Regions from separate parts of the Kitasatospora sp. NPDC101155 genome, predicted to be linked through region 3. Evidence: predicted binding sites of a transcription regulator. Region 3 holds the regulator's gene; each other region holds the start of a gene.
The links. The regulator HrcA, encoded in region 3, represses chaperone genes, less so after heat shock. The targets are predictions, from matches to a motif close to TTNGCACTCNGNNNNNCNGAGTGCNAA.
Positions count from the first base shown of each region.

Region 1: the regulator HrcA is predicted to act here: its motif matches at 2,483-2,509, upstream of ACIRYZ_RS15580 (FmdB family zinc ribbon protein).
Region 2: the regulator HrcA is predicted to act here: its motif matches at 2,389-2,415, upstream of groL (chaperonin GroEL).

Region 1 is NZ_JBIWPN010000009.1:23,590-28,715, forward strand. It holds gene ACIRYZ_RS15570 (potassium/proton antiporter) at 1-684, shown strand, start outside; gene ACIRYZ_RS15575 (MFS transporter) at 1,087-2,394, shown strand; gene ACIRYZ_RS15580 (FmdB family zinc ribbon protein) at 2,521-2,847, shown strand; gene ACIRYZ_RS15585 (hypothetical protein) at 3,135-3,407, shown strand; gene mscL (large conductance mechanosensitive channel protein MscL) at 3,438-3,854, shown strand; gene ACIRYZ_RS15595 (hypothetical protein) at 3,851-4,069, opposite strand; gene ACIRYZ_RS15600 (sigma-70 family RNA polymerase sigma factor) at 4,241-5,126, opposite strand, start outside.
Region 2 is NZ_JBIWPN010000009.1:227,915-233,040, reverse strand. It holds gene thrC (threonine synthase) at 1-1,163, shown strand, start outside; gene ACIRYZ_RS16570 (MoaD/ThiS family protein) at 1,191-1,469, shown strand; gene ACIRYZ_RS16565 (cold-shock protein) at 2,020-2,223, shown strand; gene groL (chaperonin GroEL) at 2,572-4,194, shown strand; gene ACIRYZ_RS16555 (hypothetical protein) at 4,299-4,649, shown strand; gene ACIRYZ_RS16550 (hypothetical protein) at 4,646-5,126, opposite strand, start outside.
Region 3 is NZ_JBIWPN010000013.1:56,417-61,542, forward strand. It holds gene ACIRYZ_RS20900 (hypothetical protein) at 1-372, opposite strand, end outside; gene htpX (zinc metalloprotease HtpX) at 396-1,316, opposite strand; gene hrcA (heat-inducible transcriptional repressor HrcA) at 1,589-2,623, shown strand; gene dnaJ (molecular chaperone DnaJ) at 2,697-3,836, shown strand; gene ACIRYZ_RS20920 (16S rRNA (uracil(1498)-N(3))-methyltransferase) at 3,915-4,664, shown strand; gene ACIRYZ_RS20925 (S41 family peptidase) at 4,734-5,126, shown strand, end outside.

The DNA of each region.
Region 1 (5,126 bases), on a different contig from region 3:
GCCGACGGGCTGGCGTGGATCGGGCAGATCGGCATGTTCGTGCTGCTCGGACTGCTCGCCGCGCCCGAGAGCATGGGCAACGCGGTGGTGCCGGCGCTGGTGATCGGCGGGGTGCTGGTCTTCCTGGCCCGGCCGCTGTCGGTGGTGCTCACGATGACCCCGTTCAAGGTGCCCGGCCGCGAGCAGGCGCTGCTGAGCTGGGCCGGACTGCGCGGGGCGGTGCCCATCGTGCTGGCCACCATCCCGGTGGTCTCCGGCGCGCACGAGGCCCAGGACGTGTTCAACATCGTCTTCATCCTGGTCGTCGTCTTCACCCTGCTCCAGGGTCCGACGCTGCCCTGGATGGCCAAGCGGCTGCGGATCGGCGAGGGCGCGATGGGCCAGGACCTCGACATCGAGTCCGCGCCGCTGGAGAAGCTGCACGGACACCTGCTGTCGATCACGCTCTCGCCGACCTCGCAGATGTCCGGTGTGGAGGTCGGCGAGCTGCGGCTGCCCAAGGGGGCGGCGGTCACCCTGGTCGTGCGCGAGGGCAGCTCCTTCGTGCCGGACAAGGCGACGGTGCTGCGCGGCGGGGACGAGCTGCTGGTGGTCACCACGGACGAGGTCAGCGAGGCCGCAGAGCGGCGGCTGCGGGCGGTCGACAAGGGCGGCAAGCTGGCGGACTGGCTGAACGGGCGCTGAGCCCCGGCCGCCGCCGGGGGTGGCCCGGCGGGATCGAGTGGCCCGGCGGGATGGGGTGGCCCGGCGGGATGGGGTGGCCCGGCGAGACGGTGACCTGGCGGAATCTACGCGCGTAACTGTATGCTGGTGCGACCACGCCGTTTAACTACCGCTAGACCACCCCCAGCATCTGCCTGACGCAGAGTTGGCGCGACCGCTCGGCGGCCGCGGTTAGGCCCCGGCCCACCAGGCCCGGCCGACCCGGTATCTACCCCGGTCGACGCGCGAGAGGACGACTCTCGGCGCCGTCGGGGCCACCCCATGCCCTGCCGCGCTACCAGGCAGCAGGAAGGACCGACCGTGACGGCCCGCCGAACGGTCGACATCGCCGCGGACAACACTCCGGACACCGCGACCGACACCATGGACACCACCGCCGCCGAGGCGCCCGCCCGGGTCGGGTACGGAGAGCTGCTGCGCACGCCCGGCGCCTGGACGTTCCTGTCCCCCGCCCTGGTCGCGCGACTGCCCTACGCGATGCTCAGCATGGGCATCCTGCTGCTCGTCACCAAGACCCACGGCTCGTACGGCACCGCCGGTACGGTCACCGCCGTCGCCGCCGTCGCCCAGGCCCTGATCGGGCCGCAGACCGGGCGACTGGCCGACCGCTACGGCCAGGCCGCGGTGCTGGTCCCGACGGTGCTGGTGCACGCGGCCTCCGTCAGCCTGCTGATCGCGCTGGCGCTCGGCCACGCGCCGGCCTGGAGCCTGTACCTGGCCGCCGTCCCCGCCGGGGCGAGCGTGCCGCAGATCGGCGCGATGGTCCGGGCCCGCTGGGTGTCCGAGTTCACCGCCGAGGGCGCCTCCCCGACCGCCGCGGCCAAGGTGAGCACCGCGTTCGCCTTCGAGTCCGTGACGGACGAGTTCACCTTCGTGATCGGCCCGATCCTGGCCGCCAACATCGCCGCCTTCGCCAGCCCGGCGACCGCGCTGATCGCCGAGGCCTCGCTGACCCTGGTCGGCGGCCTCGCCTTCGCCGCCCAGCGGCGCACCGCCCCCGCCCGGATCATCCCGCAGCCCGGTGTGCGGCGCGCCTCCGCGCTCGCCTCGCCCGGCGTCCGGCTGCTGGTCGGGACCTTCCTCGGGGTCGGCGCGGTGTTCGGCGGCATGCAGGTGTCGGTGAACGCCTTCGCCGACTCCGTCGGGCAGCACGACGCCGGCGGCACGGTGTACGGGATCTTCGCGGGCGGCTCGATGCTGGCCGGTGTGCTGTACGGCGTGGTGGCCTGGCGGCGGCCAGTCCAGCAGCGGATGGCCATGAGCTACACGCTGCTGGTGCTGGGCTGCTCGGTGCTGTGGGCGATGCCCAACCTGGTCGCCCTGACGGTCGCCGGGCTGGTCTGCGGTCTGGCCATCGCCCCGACCCTGATCAGCGGCTACACCCTGGTCGAGACGCTGGTCGCGGACGGCGCCAAGACGGAGGCCTTCACCTGGCTGACCGGCGCGATCGGGCTGGGTCTGGCGGTCGGCTCGATGGCCGCCGGCAAGCTGATCGACGGGCACGGGCCCTCGGTCGGCTTCCTGGTGCCGGTCGTCGGCGCCGGTCTGGGGCTGCTCGCGCTGGTGTCGATGCGGCACCTGCTGGCGGTGCCGGGCAGGGCCAGCCGCGTGGTGGCCGGGTCCGCCGAGCGTGACGGCGCGCCGCAGCTGGTCGGTGCGGCCAAGGGCTGAACGGGGGGTCGGCGGCGACCGGGTACCGGCTCATCTCACACCGGAGTCGCTGGACTGATCCAGCGGAATGCCGCATCATTGACCATCGTTAGCACTCATCAGGCGAGAGTGCCAGGAGGAAGACAAGTGCCCACGTACCAGTACCAGTGCACCGAGTGCGGCAACGGCCTGGAGGCGGTGCAGAAGTTCACCGACGAGGCGCTGACCACGTGCCCCGACTGCCAGGGACGGCTCCGCAAGGTCTTCTCGGCCGTGGGCGTCGTGTTCAAGGGCTCGGGCTTCTACCGGACCGACAGCCGCTCGTCCTCCAGCAGCTCGGTGGGCGCCGGTTCGTCCTCCGGCTCCTCGACGTCGTCGTCCTCGACGTCCTCGGCAGGTTCGAGCTCGTCGTCCTCGTCCAGCTCGTCCAGTTCGTCGAGCTCGTCCAGCAGCCCGGCTCCGGCCGCGAGCTGACCCCGGCGCTCGACGCCGGATCGGCGTCGGGCGACTGCTCGGAAGCTTCGCGAAAGGCCCGTCGGCCCCGCTTCACGCGGGGCGGCGGGCCTTTCCGCTTGCCCTGTTCGCCGTCCGGCACGGGCTTTCGTCAGCCTGCGGAGGTCGGCCTCACTCGCGCGAGTGTACGAAGTTATCCACAGGGGCGGGTTATCCACAGGCTGGGGGATAAGGCTTTCCGGTAGCGCCCGGGGCGTGCATCGTGTGGGTCACCAGAGACCGACCGATCGAGACCGGAGGTCATGTCGATGACGACCATGAGCCTGTCCGTCCCACTGCCCGCGCCCACCGTGCCGCCCCGGCGGGAGGTGCCGAGCTTCCCCCCGATCCGGCGCGGCTGCGGCGGGTGGCACCGCTGGCGCCGGGCCGTCCGGCGGCGGGCCGGGGTGCCCGCGCTGGTGCTGCTCGCGGTGGCGGCGGCGCTGGCGCTCGGGCCCACGCGGGCCGGGCTGTCGCCGCCCTCAGGGGGCGCGGTGGGCCGTACGGGTTGTCAATCCGGGCCGGCGGGGGATCACCCGTAACCCCGGAACGACTTCGTCGTTCGAGGCGGCATGAAAGGCTTCAAGGAATTCCTGCTGCGTGGAAATGTCGTCGAACTCGCCGTCGCCGTGGTCATCGGCGCGGCTTTCACCAACATCGTCAACGCCTTCGTCAAGGGCGTGATCAATCCGATCGTCGGCGTGTTCGGGACGAAGGACCTGGGGTCCTACAGTTCCTGCCTCAAGGGGCCCTGCGAGGTGAGCGCCACCGGTGAGGCCACATCCGGAATCCTCATCCTGTGGGGGACGGTGCTCAGCGCCGCCCTGCAGTTCCTGATCACTGCGGCCGTCGTCTACTTCGTCCTGATCGTGCCGATGAACAGGATGGCGGCCAAGCGCAAGTCCGCCGTCGAGGCGGCGGCGGAGGCCGAGGCCAAGGAGGTCCAGCTGCTGACCGAGATCCGCGACGCGCTGGTCGCGGCGCGCTAGTCCCCGTGGTGTGGCGGACGCTGGCTCAGGTACCAGTCCAGCCCCCGCCCACCGCTCTCCCCCGCCCCGGGGCGCTCGCCCCAGCCGGCGTCGGTGTCGTCCCGGGACTGCTGGTCCAACGGGTCCCGGAAGACCAGCCGGGCCTTGGCCGCGGCCGCCCGCCGGGTCGTCGGCTGCTCGTCCCGCTCCTGCCCGCTCTGTTCCTGCTCGCTCACTCTGTCCACTCCCCTGATCACCCGGGCCGTCCTGTCCCTCCAGCCTAAGAGCCCCGTGGCACGCCGCGGGCCCTGGTGCGGAGCGCTCCGCACCAGGGCCCGGGGGCAGACAGGCTCGGTTGCCCCCGGCCGAGACGGGCTCGGCCGTGGGCTCGTTCGTCAGGCGGCTCCTCAGGCGGCCTCGAAGCCCGCGTGGTCGGCGATCTTCTTCAGCTCGGCGAGCGCGTGCTTCTCGATCTGGCGGATCCGCTCGCGGGTGAGGCCGTGCTGCTTGCCCACCTCGGTCAGGGTGCGCTCGCGGCCGTCCTCCATGCCGTAGCGGGAGCGGATGATCGAGGCCGTGCGGTCGTCCAGCCGCCCGATCAGACCGTCCAGCTCCTCGCGGCGGAGCATGACCATCACGGCGTCCTCGGGGGACGTCGCCCCGGTGTCCTCGACCAGGTCACCGAACTGGGTCTCGCCCTCGTCGTCGACCGACATGTTGAGGCTGACCGGGTCGCGCGCCCAGTCCAGCACGTCCTTGATCCGGGCCTCGGTGGTGTCCAGCTCGGCCGCGATCTCGGCCGGCTCGGGCTCGCGGCCCAGCTCCTTCGACTTCTCGCGCTGCACCCGCCGGATCCGGCCGAGCTCCTCGACGAGGTGCACGGGCAGCCGGATGGTGCGGGACTGGTCGGCGATGGAGCGGGTGATCGCCTGCCGGATCCACCAGGTGGCATAGGTGGAGAACTTGAAACCCTTGGCGTAGTCGAACTTCTCGACGGCGCGCACCAGGCCTGCGTTGCCCTCCTGGATGAGGTCCAGCAGGGGGAGGCCGCTGCGCGGGTAGCGGCGGGCGACCGCGACCACCAGGCGGAGGTTGGAGCGGATGAACACGTCCTTGGCGCGCTCCGCGTCCTCGGCTATCGCCTCCAGCTCCTCGCGCGTGACACCGTCCGGAAGTCCGTCCTCGTCCAGCAGGTGCTGGGCGTACACGCCGGCCTCGATCCGCAGCGAGAGCTCGACCTCCTCGGCGGCATCGAGCAGGGGCGTCCTGGCGATCTCGTCGAGGTACATGCCG
Region 2 (5,126 bases), on a different contig from region 3:
TCGGGCCGCTGGAGATCGCGTACGAGTTCGGGAGCGAGCGCGCCGAGGAGCTGCGCAAGCGGATCGAGGCCGGTCCGGCGTCCATCTGGCGTTACGCGCCGCTGCTGCCGGTGCCGGCCGACGTGGCGTCCAAGCCGAACCTGAACCCGGGGTGGACCCCGCTGGTGAAGGCGGACAACCTGGGCCGGGAGCTCGGGTTCACCGCTCCGCTGCACGTGAAGGACGACTCCGGGAACCCGACGCACTCCTTCAAGGACCGGGTGGTGGCCTGCGCCATCGAGGCGGCGCGGGCGTTCGGGTACACCACGCTGTCCTGCTCCTCGACCGGCAACCTGGCCGGCGCGGTGGGCGCGGCGGCGGCCCGGGCCGGGTTCCGGTCCTGCGTCTTCATCCCGCACGACCTGGAGCAGGGCAAGGTCGTGATGGCCGGGGTGTACGGCGGCGAGCTGGTGGGCATCGAGGGCAACTACGACGACGTGAACCGCTTCTGCTCGGAGCTGATCGGGGACCCGGCCGGCGAGGGCTGGGGTTTCGTGAACGTCAACCTGCGTCCGTACTACGGCGAGGGCTCCAAGACGCTGGCGTACGAGATCTGCGAGCAACTCGGCTGGCGGCTGCCGGAGCAGATCGTCATCCCGATCGCCTCGGGCTCGCAGCTGACGAAGATCGACAAGGGGCTGCAGGAGCTGATCAAGCTCGGCCTGGTGGAGGACCGGCCGTACCGGATCTTCGGCGCCCAGGCCGAGGGCTGCTCGCCGGTGTCGGCCGCGTTCAAGGCGGGCCGGGACGTGATCAAGCCGGTCAAGCCGGACACCATCGCCAAGTCGCTGGCGATCGGCAACCCGGCGGACGGCCCGTACGTGCTGGACATCGCCCGTCGGACCGGCGGGGCGGTCGAGGACGTCACGGACGAAGAGGTCGTGGCGGCGATCCGGCTGCTGGCCCGGACCGAGGGGATCTTCGCGGAGACCGCGGGCGGGGTGACCGTCGGCGTGCTGAAGAAGCTGGTCGAGACCGGTCAGCTGGACCCGGCCAAGGAGACCGTCGCGATCAACACCGGCGACGGCCTGAAGACGCTGGACGCCGTCTCCGACGCCGGGATGACCGCCGTCATCCGCCCGACGCTGGAGTCCTTCCGCTCCGCCGGTCTCGCGTCCACCTGAACCACCCCCACCCCCGCTAGGAGAGCCATGAGCGCCAAAGTCCGCATCCCCACCATCCTGCGCACCTACACCGGCGGCGCGGCCGAGGTGACCGCCGAGGGGGCCAGCCTGGCCGAGGTCATCGCCGACCTGGAGCAGAACCACGCGGGCATTTCCGCCCGGATCCTGGACGACACCGGGAAGCTGCGCCGCTTCGTCAACGTGTACGTGAACGACGACGACGTGCGGTTCGCCGAGGGCCTGGCGACCGAGATCAAGGACGGCGCGAACGTCTCGATCATCCCGGCGGTGGCCGGCGGCTGCTGAGCCGTCGCATCCCGCTTCCCGGCCGCCCGTACGTACGGAATTCGACTCTCCGTATGTGCGGGCGGCCGCTGGCATTTCGGCGGGAATATTTCCGGGTCAAGTCGGAGTAGAGTGTGGCTCTGCTGGGAACGGGGCTTCCCTTCCGGCTTGCGCGCTGCTTGGCCGGAGGTCGTCCGGTCACTGAGACCGGCTCGCGTCCCGGCCGTGAAACATGTCAGGCGGATGTCAGAATTCCTGCGAGGGTTTGGGTAATTCGTCCGCTATGTCCGGCATGAAATGCCGATTTCACCCTGGTTTGTTCGCCCTTGTCTCTTGACGGGGCTATGGAATTCCTGGCGGCTGGCCCTGTTGCAGAGGGCGTCGGTCCGGATACATTCAGCGGCGGTCGGCGTAATCGACCGCCCATCGGAAGCCGTTCGGCTTTCTGTGCGGAGGATTGCGGCGTGCACGGCTGCGCTCAGGGGGGGTTCCCCGGGCCGGCCTTCAACCAGACCCGGGCCCGCGACCTGCGGGCGCGTGAAGGGCCAGCACAGCACTAGGGGAGTTCGGAATGGCTCAGGGCACCGTCAAGTGGTTCAACGCGGAGAAGGGCTACGGCTTCATCGCGGTCGACGGTGGTGCGGACGTCTTCGTCCACTACAGCGCGATCCAGATGGACGGCTACCGCACCCTCGAGGAGGGCCAGCGGGTCGAGTTCGAGATCTCTCAGGGACAGAAGGGCCCGCAGGCGGACATGGTTCGCGCGGCGGTCTGACCCCTTCCGACTCCAGGAGCTCGGCGCGGCCCACCGCTGGTGGACCTCCTGCTTCTCGACGGGCCCGCACGACACGCGTCGTGCGGGCCCGTTCGCCTTTCCGTCCGCGCCCCGGTCCGCGCTCGCGGACGGGGCTCGACGGCGGCTCGCGGGTGGCCGATTGGGCTTGCACTCGACCACCCGGAGTGCTAATCATTGGCGTTAGCACTCACAGTGTGAGAGTGACAGCGGACCGGGTCGGTGAGGCCCCCGGGAGCGGTAGGGGAATGGACCTCCGCGCACCAGGGCCGTCCGTCGCGGGCACCCCTTGGTCCGAGCAGTCGACCGTGTCCCGGAGGACCACTTCTGATGGCCAAGATCATCGCCTTTGATGAGGAAGCTCGCCGCGGCCTTGAGCGTGGCATGAACCAGCTCGCCGACGCAGTGAAGGTCACGCTCGGCCCCAAGGGTCGCAACGTCGTGCTGGAGAAGAAGTGGGGCGCCCCCACGATCACCAACGACGGTGTCTCCATCGCCAAGGAGATCGAGCTCGAGGACCCGTACGAGAAGATCGGTGCGGAGCTCGTCAAGGAGGTCGCCAAGAAGACGGACGACGTCGCGGGTGACGGCACCACCACCGCCACCGTGCTGGCCCAGGCCCTGGTTCGCGAGGGTCTGCGCAACGTCGCCGCCGGCGCCAACCCGATGGCCCTGAAGCGCGGCATCGAGAAGGCCGTCGCCGCCGTCTCGGACCAGCTGCTGGCCCAGGCCAAGGACGTGGAGACCAAGGAGCAGATCGCCTCCACCGCCTCCATCTCCGCCGCTGACACCCAGATCGGCGAGCTCATCGCCGAGGCCATGGACAAGGTCGGCAAGGAAGGCGTCATCACCGTCGAGGAGAGCAACACCTTCGGTCTGGAGCTCGAGCTCACCGAGGGCATGCGCTTCGACAAGGGCTACATCTCCGCCTACTTCGCCACCGACCTGGAGCGCATGGAGGCGACCTTCGAGGACCCGTACATCCTCATCGCCAACTCCAAGATCGGCTCGGTCAAGGACCTGCTCCCGCTGCTGGAGAAGGTCATGCAGAGCGGCAAGCCGCTCGTCATCATCGCCGAGGACGTCGAGGGCGAGGCCCTGTCGACCCTGGTCGTGAACAAGATCCGCGGCACCTTCAAGTCCGTCGCCGTCAAGGCCCCGGGCTTCGGCGACCGCCGCAAGGCCATGCTCGGCGACATCGCCATCCTCACCGGTGGCACCGTGATCTCCGAGGAGGTCGGCCTCAAGCTGGAGAACGCCGGCATCGACCTGCTGGGCACCGCCCGCAAGGTGGTCATCACCAAGGACGAGACCACCATCGTCGACGGTGGCGGCGACAGCGAGCAGGTCGCCGGTCGCGTGAACCAGATCCGCGCCGAGATCGAGAACAGCGACTCGGACTACGACCGCGAGAAGCTCCAGGAGCGCCTCGCCAAGCTGGCCGGCGGCGTGGCCGTCATCAAGGCCGGCGCGGCCACCGAGGTGGAGCTCAAGGAGCGCAAGCACCGCATCGAGGACGCCGTCCGCAACGCCAAGGCCGCCGTCGAGGAGGGCATCGTCGCCGGTGGTGGCGTCGCCCTGCTGCAGGCCGGTGTCGCCTTCGACAAGCTGGAGCTGGACGGCGACGAGGCCACCGGTGCCAACATCGTCAAGGTCGCGCTGGAGGCCCCGATCAAGCAGATCGCGACCAACGCCGGCCTGGAGGGTGGCGTCGTGGTGGAGAAGGTGCGCAACCTCCCCGCCGGTCACGGCCTGAACGCCGCCACCAACGAGTACGTCGACCTGGTCGCCGCGGGCATCATCGACCCGGCCAAGGTCACCCGCTCCGCGCTGCAGAACGCCGCCTCCATCGCGGCGCTGTTCCTCACCACCGAGGCCGTCATCGCCGACAAGCCGGAGAAGGCCGCCGCGGCCGCCGGCGGCGGCATGCCGGGCGGTGACATGGACTTCTGATCCTGATCGCTTCGATCGGATCGGTTGATTCCTCGTCCGCGTGGGCGGCTCCCTTCGGGGGGTCGCCCACGCGGCGTTTTCGCGTATCGACGGAGAATGGACGGATGGCTGACATCGAGACCGCCCTGCACAACGCGCGGGCACTGATCCTGGCCGACCTCACCGCGCGGGACGTGGCGGACGCCGCCGTCGTCTCGCTGGTGGAGCAGGCCGTCACGCACCGCCGCTGGTGGCTGGAGCAGTGGTCGGACGGCACCGAGTACGTGCTCGGGCTGGTCGCCCAGGACGTCCAGGACGCGCTGCTGGAGGCGTACGGGCGGTGGCCGCTGTGCACCGACTGCGCGGCCGACGGGGACCCGCACGCGCTGAGCGTGGAGCCGGAGTTGGGGCCGGAGCCGCACTGGGTGTGCGGCAAGCACGGCTCGGTGGTGGCGCCGGTGGGGGAGCTGGTCTAGTTCTCCAGCTGCTTGAGCTCGGCCGTCAGGTTGGTGCGGGCGGCCGCGGTGAAGCGCTCGCGGGCGGCGGGGGTGCGGTAGAGCGCCGGGAGCGCGAGGAGTTGGCGCAGCACGGCGGCCCGGCCCGCGCGGAAGTCCGGCTCCGGGACGAAGTCGTACTCCGCCCGGACGGCGGCCGCGTACGCCGCGTACGCCTCGGGGGAGCCGCCGAGGACGGCGAGGTCCGCGTCGCAGAGCACCTCGCCGTCGCGGTCGCCCGGGGCGGGGTCGTGGGTGACGGTGAGCAGGACGAGCCGTTCGACCTCGGCGACCCGCCCGGCGGGCAGGCCGGCGGCGGTCAGCGCGCGGACGGCCAGGGCGGCGCTGCGCTCCTCGTTCTCGGTGCGGTCGGGCCGGTAGACGGCGTCGTGGAACCAGGCGGCGAGCCGGACGGCGTCCGGGTCGGCGGCGTGCCCGGCGAGCTCGTCGACGTGCCGT
Region 3 (5,126 bases):
CGAGCAGAGCAGCTGCGGACCGAAGCCGTTCGCCTCCAGTTCGCTGTTGACCGCGTGCAGGTCGTTCACCAGCTCCGGCAGCTCCTCGGGCTGGTGCCGGGCGAGCAGCCAGGAGTAGCCGTAGCCGTCCTTGGAGGCCTCCACCGGTACGCCGCCGCGCTCGGTGTCGGCGTCCAGCAGCGCCCGGACCTGCTGCTCCACCTGGACGAAGGCCGCGCCCTCGACGGCCGCGAAGCAGACCGAGCCGAGCCCGGTGGGAAGGAACCCGGCCCCGGCCTCCAGGGTGAGCGCGGCGGACGGCACGCCGAACAGCTGGTCGAGGTCGGGTTTGACGGGCTTGCTGCGGCCGAACAGGGCGTCCAGGAATCCCACGGTGGTCCTTTCCTCAACGGGAATCAGCGGCCGAGCTGCTCGGAGATCTTCGCCAGCTGCGCCAGCCGCTTCTCCAGCGTCGGGTGGGTGGAGAGCAGCTGGGAGGCAGTCTCCCGGGCGCTCAGCGCGGGGGCGAAGTAGAAGGCGTTGTATGGCTGCGACTTGCGCAGGTCCTCGGTGGGGATGGCCGCGATCTGCCCGGTCACCTTGGTCAGGGCCGAGGCCAGGGCGCTGGGCCGGCCGGTGAGCTGGGCGGCGGCCCGGTCGGCGGCCAGCTCGCGGTAGCGGGAGAGCAGCCGGGTGAGCAGGAAGCTGATCGCGTAGACGACCATGGACACCAGGGGGATGACCAGCGCCGCGATGGCCGTGTTCTGGTCGTTGTTGTTGCGCCCGCCGCCCATGAACCCGCCGTACACGGCGATCCGGGTCATCGCCCCGGCGAGCACGCCGAGGAAGCCGGCGATGGTCATCACCGCGACGTCCCGGTGGGCGACGTGCGACAGCTCGTGCGCCAGGACGCCTTCCAGCTCCTCGGGTTCGAGCCGGCGCAGCAGGCCGGTGGTGACGCAGACCACGGCGTTCTGCGGGTTGCGGCCGGTGGCGAAGGCGTTCGGCATGTCGTTGTCGGCGACCGCCACACGGGGCTTGGGCATGTCGGCCAGGGCGCAGAGCCGGTCGATGGTGCCGTGCAGCTGGGGGTACTGCTCCTCGGTCACCTCGCGGGCGCCCATCGCCCGTTCGGTGATCTTGTCGCTGAACCAGAACTGGGCCACGAACAGCCCGCCGGAGATCAGCACGATCAGCGGCCAGGCCCCGCGCAGCAGCGCGATCAGCAGGCCCGTGAAACCGACGTACAGCAGCCCGATCACGAACATCGTCGCGACCATGCGGCTGGTCAGGCCGCGATCGGGCGCGAAACGGGTGTGCTGGCCCGAGCTCGACATCTCTTGCTCCTCCGTTCGCCGTCGCTTTCGATGCTGCCACCCGGACGGCCCCACGGCACCACCCCCGCGCCGCGAGTTGCGGCGGAAGGGGCCGTGCCCCGGGACTGCGGGCAGGATCACTCCGGCCGGGCCGTTCCTGGGACAGGACCCGGGCCTTACACTGGCAGGTACGGTTTTGGCACTCGTGTGCGCAGAGTGCCAGGGCCGGGGTCCTCCCGGAGCGGCCCGCAGCATCACAGACGGACAACGTGCGAAGACGGAGGTGCGTGCCCATGGCCGGTGAGGTCCGCCAGCTGGACGACCGCAAGCTCGCCGTTCTGCGTGCCATCGTCCAGGACTACGTGGGCACCGAGGAGCCGGTCGGCTCCAAGGCCCTCGTGGAGCGCCACAACCTCGGAGTCTCCCCGGCGACCGTGCGCAACGACATGGCGGCGCTGGAGGAGGAGGGCTACATCCACCAGCCGCACACCAGCGCCGGGCGCATCCCCACCGACAAGGGCTACCGGCTGTTCGTCGACAAGCTCGCCGAGATCAAGCCGATGAGCGCCCCGGAGCGCCGGGCGATCCGGCACTTCCTGGACGGCGCCGTCGACCTGGACGACGTGGTCGCCCGCACGGTGCGGCTGCTCGCCCAGCTGACCCGGCAGGTCGCCGTGGTGCAGTACCCCTCGCTGACCCGCTCCACCGTCCGGCACATCGAGCTGGTGGCGCTGGCCCCGGCGAAGGTGATGCTGGTCCTGATCACCAACACCGGCCGGGTCGAGCAGCGGATGGTCGACTGCCCGGGCACGGTCGGCGAGACGGTCCTGGCGGACCTGCGGGCGCGGATCAACGTCCGGGCCGCCGGCCAGCGGCTGCCGGACGTCCCGGGGCTGCTGGAAGAGCTGCCGGCCACGTTCGAGCAGATCGACCGGCCGACGGTCAGTACGGTCCTGGCGACCCTGTTCGAGGCGCTGGCCGAGCAGAACGAGGAGCGCATCATGCTGGCCGGCACGGCCAACCTGACGCGTTTCGGCCACGACTTCCCGCTCACCATCCAGCCGGTGCTGGAGGCCCTGGAGGAGCAGGTCGTCCTGCTCCGCCTCCTGGGTGAGACCGGGGACGCCGGGATGACGGTCCGGATCGGGCGGGAGATTGCGTACGAAGGGCTGAATTCCACCTCGGTGGTGTCGGTCGGCTACGGTTCGGGCGACGAGAGCGTGGCCAAACTCGGTGTGATCGGTCCGACCCGGATGGACTACCCGGGCACAATGGGGGCGGTGCGGGCGGTGGCACGGTACGTGGGTCAGATCCTGGCTGAGTCGTAGCAAGCAACCGCCGTCAGAATTCTGACGGCGGTGTCCAGTCGCACTACTACAGGCGGAACAAGCGGAGCATTTGGTGGCCACGGACTACTACGCGGTACTCGGCGTCCGACGGGATGCGGGGCAGGACGAGATCAAGAAGGCGTTCCGGCGCCTGGCACGCGAACTGCACCCGGACGTCAACCCGGACCCGAAGACGCAGGAGCGGTTCAAGGAGATCAACGCCGCTTACGAGGTGCTCTCCGATCCGCAGAAGCGCCAGGTCTACGACCTCGGCGGCGATCCGCTCTCACCGGGCGGCGGCGGCGCGGGCGGCTTCGGCGCCGGCGCGGCGGGCTTCGGCTTCTCCGACATCATGGACGCCTTCTTCGGCGCCGCGGCCGGCCAGCGCGGCCCGCGCTCGCGCACCCGCCGCGGCCAGGACGCCATGATCCGGCTGGAGATCACCCTGGAGGAGGCCGCCTTCGGCACCACCAAGGAACTCCAGGTCGACACCGCCGTCACCTGCACCACCTGCAGCGGCGAGGGCGCGGCCCCCGGCACCTCCGCGCAGACCTGCGACATGTGCCGCGGCAAGGGCGAGGTCTCCCAGGTCACCCGCTCCTTCCTGGGGCAGGTCATGACCTCCCGCCCCTGCCCGCAGTGCCAGGGCTTCGGCACCGTCGTGCCGACCCCGTGCCCCGAGTGCGCCGGCGACGGCCGGGTCCGCGCCCGCCGCACCCTGACCGTCAAGATCCCGGCCGGTGTCGACAACGGCACCCGGATCCAGCTGGCCGGCGAGGGCGAGGTCGGCCCCGGTGGCGGCCCGGCCGGCGACCTGTACGTCGAGATCGCCGAGACCACCCACAGCGTCTTCCAACGGCGCGGGGACGACCTGCACTGCACCGTCACCATCCCGATGACGGCGGCCTCGCTCGGCACCCAGGTGCCGCTGCAGACCCTGGACGGGCTGGAGGAGGTCGACATCCGGCCCGGCACCCAGTCCGGCCAGTCGATCCCGCTGCACGGTCGGGGCATCACCCACCTGCGCGGGGGCGGCCGGGGCGACCTGATAGTGCACGTCGAGGTGCAGACGCCCACCAAGCTCGACCCCGAGCAGGAGGAGCTGCTGCGCCGGCTCGCCATACTGCGCGGCGAGGAGCGCCCGTCCGGCCAGTTCGCGCCGGGCCAGCAGGGCCTGTTCTCGCGCCTGAAGGACGCCTTCAACGGCCGGTAGTCGTCCGGGAAGGGGTGCCGGGGGCAGTTCCCCGGCACCCCTTTCGCGTTTCCGTTCCATTCCTGGAGGTTCCCTCTCATGACCGCGCCCGTCTTCGTCGTCGACACCGAGCGGATCGCCGCCGCCGCGCCCGGGGCGCTGGTGCGCCTGGACGGGGCGGAGGGGCGGCACGCGGCCGCGGTGAAGCGGCTGGCGGCCGGTGAGGCGGTGACCCTGGCGGACGGGCTGGGGCTCGGGGTGGACGGGACGGTCGCCGAGGTGTTCGGCAAGGACGCGATCGACGTCACGGTGACCGCCGTGCGCCGGGAGCCGGAGCCGGCGCCGCGGATCGTCGTCGTCCAGGCGCTGCCCAAGGGCGACCGCGGCGAGCTGGCCGTGGAGACCATGACCGAGGTCGGCGTGGACGTGGTGGTCCCCTGGGCGGCCTCGCGCTGCATCACCCAGTGGAAGGGCGAACGCGGAGCCAAGGCGCTCGCCAAGTGGCGGGCCACCGCCCGGGAGGCGGGCAAGCAGTCCCGCCGGCTGCGCTTCCCCGAGGTGCGCGAGCCGATGACCACCCGGCAGCTGGCCCCGCTGCTGGCGCAGGCCGCCTTCGCCGCCGTGCTGCACGAGGAGGGTGCCGAGCCGCTGGCGCACGCCGCGCTGCCCGGGGCGGGGGACATCGTGCTGGTGGTCGGCCCGGAGGGCGGGGTCTCCCCGGAGGAGCTGGCCGCCTTCGCCGAGGCGGGCGCGAAGCCGTACCGGCTGGGCCCGTCGGTGCTGCGCACCTCCACCGCAGGGGTGGCCGCCGGGGCGCTGCTGCTGGGGCGCACCGGCCGCTGGTCGTAACCCCCGCACGCCCTCGGGGACTTGCCGAAAACGGAGCGGCTCGTACCCGTACCTGCCTACGCTGGCCGGGTGACGGACTCCCTGAGCACCTCTGCGGGCGCCTATCTGCGCCATCCCCATCTGCACGGTGACCTGGTCACCTTCGTCGCCGAGGACGACGTCTGGCTGGCCCCGCTGGACGGCGGGCGGGCCTGGCGGCTGACGGCCGATCACCTGCCGGTGCACCACCCCCGGTTCTCGCCGGACGGGCGGCACATCGCCTTCTCCTCCACCCGGGACGGCGCCCCCGAGGTGCACGTGGTGCCGGTGGACGGCGGGCCGTCCCGGCGGCTGACGTACTGGGGCAACGCCGAGACCCGGGTGCAGGGCTGGACCGCCGACGGGCGTCCGATCGCCACCACCGGCGCGGGCGAGTCCGGCGTGCGGCGCTGCTGGGCACACGCGGTGCCGCTGGACGGCGGT